Linked DNA regions of Bryobacter aggregatus MPL3. The protein of the gene in region 2 interacts with the protein of the main gene of each other region in a pairwise test. Links are inferred from orthologs where the notes say so. Each region holds a gene or a part of one and is shown on either strand. Other genes may lie near its edges.

Region 1 (4,462 bases), 2.6 Mb from region 2 along the record:
GCGACGGCATGCGCGTCGTTGACCGTCACCTGAATCGAATGATCGCCTACGCGGCTCACCCGTCCCATCAACACGCCGCGATGCCGCGGGCCACGGCCCTGCACCACCGTCTGATGATTTGTGCCGCTCAGGAAGAAAGGCCCCAGCCCGCGCGAATACACCTGTTCCAAACGAATCTTCTCGATCGGATCGCGCGCCTTCTCGATGCCCTTCCAGGCCTCATCCAGTGCCTGGCGATAGGCCTGCGTCGTGATCGCGACATACTCGGCGTCCTTGTAGCGGCCTTCGATCTTCAGCGAAGCAATGCCCAAGGGCAGCAGCTTCGGAATCCAATCAAGGGTATAGAGATCGCCAGGGCTCAGCAGATAACGCGCATCACCGAGCGGGGTCTCCACCCCATCGACCATCAGTTCATACGGCAGGCGGCAAGCCTGCGCACACTGCCCGCGATTCGCACTGCGCCCTCCCCAGGCCTCGGAGCTAAAGCACTGTCCGGAATAAGCAACGCAAAGCGCCCCGTGGACAAAGATCTCCAGCTCGCAATCGGTCTCCGAACGAATCTTGGCAATCTCTTCCAGCGACAACTCCCGCGCCAGATTCACGCGCCGGGCTCCCAGGCGCTGCGCCAGACGCACGCCATCGGCGCTGGTGATGCTCATCTGTGTGCTGCCGTGGATCTCGAGATCGGGCGCAATCTGTTGCACCAGCGAGCAGACGCCCAGATCCTGCACAATGATTGCGTCCACACCGGCCCGCGCAATCGTCTCGATCGCCTTCGCCGCCTCAGCAAGCTCCGTATCAAAAACGAGCGTGTTGAAGGTCACGTAGCCCTTGACCCCACGGCGATGCAGCTCCGCCATTGCGGTCGGTAATTCTTCCACGGTGAAACCCACTTTTGCGCGAGCGGAAAAGTGGGTCAGACCGAAGTAGACACTGTCTGCGCCCGCCTCGACGGCGGCTCGCAGTTGCGGCCAGTGCCCAGCCGGACTCATGATCTCGGGCTTGCGCACTGGACTCATAAAACTAGTCGACAAGCCCCTCAAACAGGACGCTCGTCAGATAGCGTTCGCCGGCATCGGGAAGCACAACAACGATCGTCTTGCCCTTATGCTCCGGCAGCTTGGCCAGACGCACGGCAGCCGCCGCAGCAGCGCCACAGGAGATGCCACAAAGGATGCCTTCTTCCTTCGCCAGACGGCGGGCCATCTCGACGGACTCTTCGTTCGTCACCTGCTCCACCTGATCGACCATCGCCAGATCGAGAGTGCCCGGAATAAAGCCCGCGCCAATGCCCTGGATCTTATGCGGCCCCGGCTTCACCGGCTCATGATTGCGGGTCTGGGTAATCACCGGGCTATGCGCAGGCTCTACGGCAACATTGAGGGTCTTCTTGGACTGCTCCTTCAAAAACTTCCCAACGCCGCTGATCGTACCCCCTGTGCCCACTCCGGCAACAAAAATATCGACGCCTCCATCGGTGTCTTCCCAGATCTCCGGGCCCGTTGTGCGGTAGTGGATCGCCGGGTTCGCCGGGTTCTGGAACTGTTGCAGCAGCACGTAATGATCGGGATCGCTCGCCTTGATCTTCTCGGCTTCTTCAATGGCGCCACGCATGCCGGCCGGGCCAGGAGTAAGAATCAGCTTCGCGCCAAAGGCCTTCAGCACCTTGCGGCGCTCGATCGACATCGTCTCGGGCATGGTGAGCGTGATCGGAATGCCGCGTGCCGCCGCGACAAAGGCCAGCGCGATGCCGGTGTTGCCGGAAGTGGGCTCCACCAACTCCTTGCCAGGCCCAAGCAGCCCCTTCTCTTCCGCATCCCACACCATCGAGGCGCCAATGCGGCACTTCACGCTATAGGCGGGGTTGCGGCCTTCAATTTTGGCCAGCACCGTCGCGCCCGCACCCTCCGTCACGCGGTTCAGGCGAATGAGCGGCGTACGGCCGATCGAAAGCGAATTATCCGAAAACACATGCATGATCTAGATCTCCCAATTTGCTACGTATTGGCTTTGTTTCGTCTGCCAGGATTCAGCCAGCTGCTGAAAACTCGTACTGCCGAGCGTGGCTTGCACAGCCTCGTCTACCTGCTGCCACATCTCCTCAAAACCAGCGGCGCCGAGCCTCCGGTCATTGGGGCCATCAACGTGGCGAATCACTTCACCCACCATAATTTGCGCGGCCGGACGCGCCAGCATATAGCCGCCGTCCGCACCTCGCCGGGATTCCACAAACCCACCCTGCTTGAGATTCGACAGGATGAGCTCGAGAAATTTCTGAGGAATTTTCTGTCGCTTCGCAATATCGGCAATCCGAATGGGCTCGCCGGCTGGCTGTGTCGCCAGGTCAAATACCGCCTGCAATGCGTACTCGGCTTTCACCGAGATCTTCATGGTTCAATCTCTCCTAAACCTATAGACTATCTCGTATGCGACGCCGGGACCTACTGAAATTCATAGCAAGCCCCATTCTTGCCGCCAGTCCGGTGAAGATCACAGGCCTCGATACACACCGCTGCCGGATGGATGGCCGCGAATATCTCTTCGTCGAAGTGAAAACCGACGCGGGCATCATCGGCCTCGGAGAAGCCTCCTTGCCTGCCCGCATCCAGATTACCGAAGAGGCAGTCCGCTGGCTCGAGCCGCGCTTGAAAGGCCTCGACCCGGCTGGCATCGAAGCACACTGGAATCGCCTCTACTACCAGGAGAACCGCTGGCGCGATGGCAGCGTGTTGATGACCGCACTCAGCGCCATCGACATCGCCTTGTGGGACATCGAAGGCAAGCGGCTTGGTGTTCCCGTATGGCGGCTGCTCGGCGGCAACAACCAAAAGCCGATGCGTGTCTACTGGAGCCACTGGAGCGCCAATCTGTCACCACGCACTCCAGAAACCATTGCCGAACTGGCCCGCAAAACCGTCGCCGAGGGCTGGACCACGGTCAAGTGGGTGATTCCGCGCGCCGATTCCGAGCAAGCCCGCCTGCGCCAGGTGGTCAGCGAAATCGAAGCCATCCGCAAGGCGGTCAGCATGTCGCTCGACATTTGTCTTGAGATGTACGAGACCTATTCGATGCGCTCGGCCCTCGATCTGGCCCGCGCCGTAGCCCCATTGAAGGTAATGTTCCTCGAAGAGCCGGTATGGCGCGAAAGCAATCTCGCCCTCGGCCAGATTGCCGCCCAAAGCCCGGTCCCACTCGCCGGTGGCGAGGGTTTGCTGAACCGCTGGCAGTTTCGCGACTTGCTTGAAGCACGCGGCGCCATGATTGTGCAACCGGATGTGATCCACTGCGGCGGCATCACCGAAATCCGCAAGATCGCCGCGCTCGCCGAAGTCTACGGCGCCGAAGTCGCGCCCCACATGTGGTACGGCCCCATCGGGCACATGGCAAGCATGCAGTCGATGGCAGGAGTCCGCAGCTATCTGATGAGCGAGTGGGATGGCAACAATATGAGACGTCTGCACGAGCTCACCGGCGGCACCCTGCCGCTCGTCGAAAAGGGTCATGTCACACTGCCTGACCGGCCCGGTCTCGGCCTGACGATGGATTTCAGCGACTGGAAGAGACGCTTCCCCTACAATTGATAGCAGTGCTTTCGATTGAAGAACAGCTCGTTTACTTGCGTAAGGGCTTTGCAGAAATCATCCGAGAAGAAGACCTGAAGGACCGGCTGGAGCTGGCCCAGAAGGAGGGACGCCCCCTGCGCGTCAAAGCTGGCTTTGACCCCACCGCTCCCGACCTCCACCTCGGACACACCGTTTTGATCCGGAAAATGAAGCATTTTCAGGACATGGGTCACACCGTGATCTTCCTGATTGGCGACATGACCGGCTTGATCGGCGACCCCACAGGACGCAACGCAATGCGCCCGCCCATGACTCGCGAAGAGTTAGCCAAGAACGCCGAAACCTACCAGGCGCAGATTTTCAAACTCCTTGACCCGGCCAAGACCGAGCTGCGTTTTAACAGCGAATGGCTCGAAAAACTCGGCTACGAGCAGATCATCCGCCTCACCTCGCATTACACGCTCGCCCGCTTGCTCGAGCGCGACGACTTCTCCAAGCGCTACAAAGACGGCATTCCGATCAGCGTCCACGAGTTGCTCTATCCGCTCGCCCAAGCCTACGATTCGGTCGCCTTGCAATGCGACGTCGAGTTGGGCGGCACCGATCAGAAGTTCAATCTGCTGGTGGGCCGCGCCATCCAGCAGGACTACGGGCAGTTGCCGCAGATTGTCGCGACCGTGCCGATCCTCGAAGGCCTCGACGGCGTCGAGAAGATGTCCAAGTCCAAGGGAAATTATGTCGGCATTACCGAGCCGCCAACCGATATGTTCCGCAAGCTGATGAACATGCCGGACGCGCTGGTGCCCCGCTACTATGAGTTGTTGACCGATCTTCCGCTCCAGGAAATCGCGCAACTCGACCCGCTGACCGCAAAGAAAGATCTCGCCTGGAGAATCGTG
Region 2 (6,152 bases):
CCCAGAACAGCGGCTCCCCGCTCTACGTTTTTGGAGCAGCCTTCCTCGTTTCAATGGCAGTAGTTCTCATTGCGATCGCCCATGCGAAAGCAGAAGGACAGCGCCGCAAGATCGCGGCAGAACTCGAAGCTGCGGCCACAGCGGAATTAGCGGCAGCGGAGCCCACTTCCCCGGTGAAGAAGAAAAAGCCTGCCGCACCAGCAGGCCCTGGCATTCTGCGCGGTGTCTGGGTCGCACTGGCAGGCGGCTTTGTGATGGGTGCCTTCCTACCCCTCGTCAACTTGTCGATGGAGGCGGAACTTGGCTTGAGCAATCCCTATGCGGTGACGATGATCGCAGCCGCCGGAATGCTCATCAGCACCTTTATCTACAACCTCTATTTCATGAACCTGCCCGTCCGCGGGCTCCCCACCAGCTTCTTCGCCTACTTCACTGGAACTCTTTCCCAGCATCTTCTCGGTCTGGCTGGTGGAACCATCTGGATGATTGGCATATCTTCCTACCTGCTCGTCACCATCGCTCCGGGGGAAGCCAAGATCGGCCCCTGGCTCAGCTTTGGCGTCGGCTCTGGCTCCTTGATCGTCAGCGCGCTGTGCGGCATTTTGATCTGGAAAGAATTCGACGGCGCCGAGGCCGGGGCCAAGAAGCTACTCATGGCGGTGATCGCGCTATTGCTCGCCGGGATGGCCCTCATCTCGCTCTCCCCGGCTTAAGAGACGCGCCACAACTTCATTTAATTTTTCTGGCACGGCAACGCTCCCCTGTGCCATTTTGGCCGTGCCGCCCCCACGCCCGCCAGCCACCTCGAGAGCAGCCTTCAACTGCTTGCCACAATCGATGCCCAGTTCCGGATGCGCCGTAAACAGCACGCCACCGTTCAACCGTCCAGCCAGCACCACCAGAGCTCCGGGGTTCGCAGCAAAACAAGTCGCGCTCACACGGGAAGTCTCATCGATTTCGTCCACCGTCTCCACCCACACCCGGCGTCCGGACCAATCAGCCTTGCTTTCTTCATAGCGGCGCTGTCCATGCAGTTCCGCTAGCTCCAAGGACATCCGCTTGCGAGCCTTGTCGGCCTCCGCCAGTCGCTCGCGCAGACTGCGTTCATTCTCAGCCGCCCGGTCGAGCCGTTGGCGCAACTCCGACAGCGCACGGGCTCCACAATAGAACTCGATGCGAAGTGCATCCCGCACCTTTTCCGTCTTGCCGAGGAGCACCAACCCAATCTCGCCCGTATGCGAGACATGAGTCCCGCCACAAGCACTCCGATCCAAGCCCTCAATCGAGATGATGCGCAGAAGCCCTTCCCGCTCACTGGCCTTGCGCAATCCGGTAGCACCAGAAGCGGCTTCAAATCCAATCTGCACCGCCCGGTTCTCGCGAACCCGCTCATTCACCCGGCCTTCGATCTCCAGCAGCAGGGAGGCAGAAACGCGATTCGGCTCCACATCCACCGTCGAGCCCACGGCCCCCATGTGGAAACTGACCGTAGACAGAGAGAACTCCTCCGCCATCACAGCGCTGAGCAGGTGCTGCCCCGTATGCTGCACCATGTGATCCAGCCGCCGTGCGCCATCCACCACCCCATGAACTACACTGAGCTCCGCGGCCAGCGGAGTCTCAAGAACATGCACAATGTCCTCGCCCGCCTCCACCACTTCGACCACGCGAAGTCCACTGAGAGTGCCTGTATCAAAAGGCTGCCCACCGGAATTGGGATAGAACGCGGTGCGATCGAGTTGAATACGTAGCCCATCGGCGGAACGCTCCACCACGGAAGCCTGAAAATCCCAAAGCCGGGAGTCCTGATAATAGAGACGGTCTGTCAAATCGCTACTCTAACAAACGAAAAAGCGCGCGGACCCGGCCTGCAAAACAGGCCCAATCCACGCGCTCCAACAGCCAAACTGTTTTGGTACTACTGTTGCTGGGTTGCGATCTTCACACGATTCGAGAACTGACCGTTGTACTCAATCGTCAGATCGTAATCAGATGAGGTCGGTACGCCCACTGGAACCTGTACGTTGATCTGATACAGGCCAACAAAGCCAGGCGTCAGGCCAGCGAACTGTGCTCCCACTGGAATCGAGCTATTGAAGAGATCGGGAACACCGAAGCGCACCACGACATTCGAAAGCTGAGCCAGCGGACTGAGCGGCGCAGAAGCACCCGTTGCCACCGGCGGCGTCGTCTGCCCGAATCCGATTGCATAGACCACAAGCACATCACCAGGCTTCGCGGGCTTGGAAACATAAGTTCCCAGCACCACATTGCTCGGCATCGGCAAAGAGCCATCGTTGCTCACGATGATGCCGTACTTCAGCCCTGGCCACACCAGAATGCGCCCCGCCTGGGCCACAACAGTCACGCTGACACGGTTGCCAACCACACCATTGTGTTCCACCTGGATCGTCGCACTGCCGCCTTGCGTCTCGAGAGGAACCTGGAAGTTGATCTGTCCCGGCGAAGCAAAATACAGCGGCGCCGCCACTCCATTCACCAGCACGCGAGCTCCGCCCAAAGTCGTGGGAAGAGTGGAGGAGGTGTTGTAGTACAGACCGTCGGTGAGGAACTCACCGAACACCGCCGCAATCGCGCCCACTCCAAGCGTGTCGCCCACCTGGAAGGTGGCGTTGTTCAACACACCGTTATAGGAGATTGTCGGAACTGCCGCAGTAACAACTTCCATCGTCACAGGCACTGCAAGCGACGGAGCATTGATCGAGTTTGTCGCGATATTCACCGTACCCCGGTAGGTTCCCGCCGGCAGCGAACCAGGAGTGAGCGTCACCGCTGCCCCCGTAAAGCCCGTAGCCGCCGTGGCGCTCAGCCAGCCTGTCCCGTTGGTCATCGTCGTCGTGATCGCACCGACAGTCAGCGCACCAACCCCGCGATTGCCAACACCCACATTGAGCGTTGTGGCCGCGGAGTTTTGCACCACTTTTGCGCTCAGCGTTTCCGGACCGGCAAACGCAATCGGCTGCGAGGTGACCACCAGACGAGTCTGGACAGTCTTGTTATCACCGGCAAAGGACGAACCACTCACCTGGACGGTTCCGTTATAGGTCCCTTCCCCCTGGCCAGCCTGGCGTGTTCCCACAATGCGATAAGGCTGCACAAATCGGAAGCTCCCGGCGCCTTCATAGGCAACCGTCAGCCAGTTCCCGCCACTCTGCGTTGCCACCGCAGTATTCAACACACTATTCGTTGAGAAGGGATAGCTATCGCTGGTGCCATTCGGCGCCACATAGAGGAACACGGTGTCCGGAACGCCGCCGCCCACCTGGACCGTTACGGTCACCGTCTGCGGTGCATCGACGGCAGACGGATCCTTCACTGTAATCGCGCCCGTATACGATCCCTTGGCCAAACTGGCCGTCGCCAGGCTGATCGTAATCGGAGTACAACTCGACTGCTGTACTGCAATCTGGCAAGCGCGTGACGCACCTGCGGAAGCGCTCAGCCAGGTAGCATTGGAGCTAAAGCTCAAGGCTAGATTGCCGGTCCCTGCGTTATACGCTTCGATAGTCTGTGCGGTGCCGTTCGAGCCGGTCGCAATGGAAATAGGTCCCAGCGCCGTATCGCTCAGACGCAGTTGCGCCTGCCCAAATACGGGCTGTGCCCAGAAAACTGGCAGCAGTGCCAGTCCTAAAACAATTTTGCCGAAATTGTTGCGAGCTCTTTTGCAGCCGGTTGAAGTTACACCCAGTTGAGTGCACCCTTCCTGCGAGCCCATAGATAACCGGCGATCAGGATTGAAAGAAATAGCGTCACCTCCGCGACCCCAAACCAGCCCAGTTGTTTGTAACGGACGGCCCAGGGGAATAAGAAGATCGTTTCCACATCAAAAATCACGAAAAGTATCGCAATGATGTAAAAGCGAACTGAGAATCGGGCGCGGGAACTGCCCTCTACTTCGATGCCACACTCATAGGCTTCGTACTTTGCCTGATTGGGAATGGAGGGTCGAAGGAGGCGGGCGACAATCAACGCGATGACGGGAAACGCGATTGCGATCACCAGAAGGAAGAAAATAGGGAGATACCCTTCCGGCATGCAATCAGAATAACAAAAACCAGGGAGACTGCAAGATCAAACTTCAACGGATAATAGATCCATTGCATCGAAATTAATATGTTGCGCGCTATCAGGGAACAAATCGACGTCATCTTTCGGGAAGATCCCGCGGCACGCAGTGTCGTCGAAGTCCTTCTCTGCTACCCAGGGCTGCACGCGATTCTGCTCCATCGCCTCGCGCACGCGCTCTATCACCTCAATCTCAAACTCCTCGCCCGCATCATCTCCACCTTTGCGCGTGGCATCACCGGCATTGAAATCCACCCTGGGGCCACCATCGGCCGCCGCTTCTTCATCGATCACGGCATGGGGGTCGTCATCGGCGAAACAGCGGTCATTGGCGATGACGTTATCCTCTACCAGGGCGTCACCCTGGGCGGGACAGGCAAGGAGCGCGGCAAGCGCCATCCCACGCTCGGCAATCACGTTGTAGTCGGCACGGGCGCCAAGGTGCTGGGCAACATTACGCTCGGCGACAATGTCAAAATCGGCGCAGGCAGTGTCGTGGTCCATTCCGTACCAGGAGACTCTACGGTGGTCGGCATCCCCGGTCGCGTCGTTCGGACGCGGGGCCAGATTGCCGACGATCTGCAGCACGGAGAACTCCCAGACCCGCAAGGCCAGGATCTTGAAAACATGCAGCACCGCGTGGATCAGTTGGAGTTGGCGATTCGCGCATTGCTCGAAGAAAAGACGCGCCCATGAAACTGCTCCTGCTTCTGTCGCTCGCTTCCCTCCTCCAGGCGGAAACACTCATCACCTTCTGGACCGGAACGCATCCGCGCGCAGAACTGGCGCAATGGGCGATGGAACGCTGGGCCGCCGCCTCAGGCGGCGCGCTGCAAGTGAAAAAAGTCACTACGGCCGAGGAAGCGGAAATCCGTTTCTACTGGGTCGATCCGCTCCGGCGCGGCCTCTACGGACAAGCGCTCTCCTTCCGCAAAGATGGCAAGGAATTGGCTGACGTCGTGATCAACCCTTCCGTCGACTCGCTCGGCGAAGATATGAAGGCTGCGGTGGCAAAAGATCCTCTCTATGCCGATGTCATTCTGTTCCTCACCTGCGTCCACGAATCCGGACACGCCCTCGGGCTCCTTCACACACGCAAGTATGAAGAGATCATGTACTCCTTCGAACACGGCGGCGACTTCACTGAATACTTCGCCCGCTTCCGCCGTCGCTTGAAGACCTTTGAAGACATCCGGCAAACCTCTCCGCTTGCCCCCGGCGACATCGTCCAGCTCAAGTGGCAGATGGCGCAGAGAACGCAAAACGGAACGCGTTCTCCCGCACCACCTCCAAATCCGCGTCCGTAAAGCCCAACCCTTCTTTCGCGATCGCAAACTCCCGCTCGATTGTCGTCCCAAAGAAGGCCGGATCATCGGTATTCAAAGTAATCGGCACGCCGGCGTCGAAGAGTTGCTTGGCTGGATGAGCGGCCAGCGTCGCAACAGCCCCCGTCAGCACATTGGAACTGATCGAGATTTCAAGCGGCACCTGCCGCGCCGCCAGTTCGCGCACCAATTGCGGATCCTCAATCGCGCGAATCCCATGCCCAATCCGATGAGCTCCCAGCTCTAAAGCATCCCAAACATTTTGAGCGTTTGATGTTTCGCCTGCATGAGGCGCCAGCTTCAAGCCAGCCTCTTCTGCAAAACGGAATGCCGTACAAATCTCCGCCGCTGCCGCGCCCCGCTCGTCGCCTCCCACGCCAAAGGCCACCACGTCCTCGCCACACAAATCCGCCGCCAGCCGCGCCACCTCCATCGCATGCGCCCCGCCAAACTGCCGCACCGCATCAAGCACCCAGCGCACCTGAAGCGGCGCCTGCCTGCCTTCCTCGATGAGAGCCTCCGCAATCGCCCGCGCATCCTGTTTCCGCCAAAGGCAGATCCCCGCCGAATGGATCACCTCGGCATACACAATTCCCTGCTTCGCCATCCGGGCAAACGCGCGGCGGGCCAGCAATCGATACTGTTCCGGCGTATGCAGATGCAGCGCCGCAAACTTGAAGCTCTCCAGAAATCCAGGAAAGTCAGAGAACGCATATTTGCGTTTCACCTCCATTCCATCGA

Evidence for each region. The genes of interacting proteins can lie anywhere in the genome.
Region 1: the proteins of cysE (region 2) and cysK interact in binary tests that used the Escherichia coli proteins (3 or more experiments, as listed by UniProt). The link is inferred for Bryobacter aggregatus MPL3 from one-to-one orthologs.

What each region holds. Positions count from the first base shown.
Region 1 is NZ_JNIF01000003.1:587,310-591,771, forward strand. What follows is about bases 1-2,840. They hold cysK (cysteine synthase A), read right to left. Parts: upstream 1,978-2,840; coding sequence 1,024-1,977; downstream 1-1,023. Other genes in these bases: M017_RS0103160 (U32 family peptidase), read right to left, coding at 1-1,019; M017_RS0103170 (RrF2 family transcriptional regulator), read right to left, coding at 1,981-2,391; M017_RS0103175 (mandelate racemase/muconate lactonizing enzyme family protein), read left to right, coding at 2,427-2,840. In the rest of the region: more of M017_RS0103175, read left to right, coding at 2,841-3,581; tyrS (tyrosine--tRNA ligase), read left to right, coding at 3,587-4,462.
Region 2 is NZ_JNIF01000003.1:3,194,896-3,201,047, reverse strand. What follows is about bases 3,052-5,958. They hold cysE (serine O-acetyltransferase), read left to right. Parts: upstream 3,052-4,134; coding sequence 4,135-4,782; downstream 4,783-5,958. Other genes in these bases: add (adenosine deaminase), read right to left, coding at 5,320-5,958; M017_RS0114890 (matrixin family metalloprotease), read left to right, coding at 4,779-5,393; M017_RS0114900 (NADH-quinone oxidoreductase subunit A), read right to left, coding at 3,700-4,056; M017_RS0114905 (hypothetical protein), read right to left, coding at 3,052-3,736. Outside these bases: M017_RS0114915 (hypothetical protein), read left to right, coding at 1-713; M017_RS26700 (alanyl-tRNA editing protein), read right to left, coding at 669-1,829; more of M017_RS0114905, read right to left, coding at 1,919-3,051; more of add, read right to left, coding at 5,959-6,152.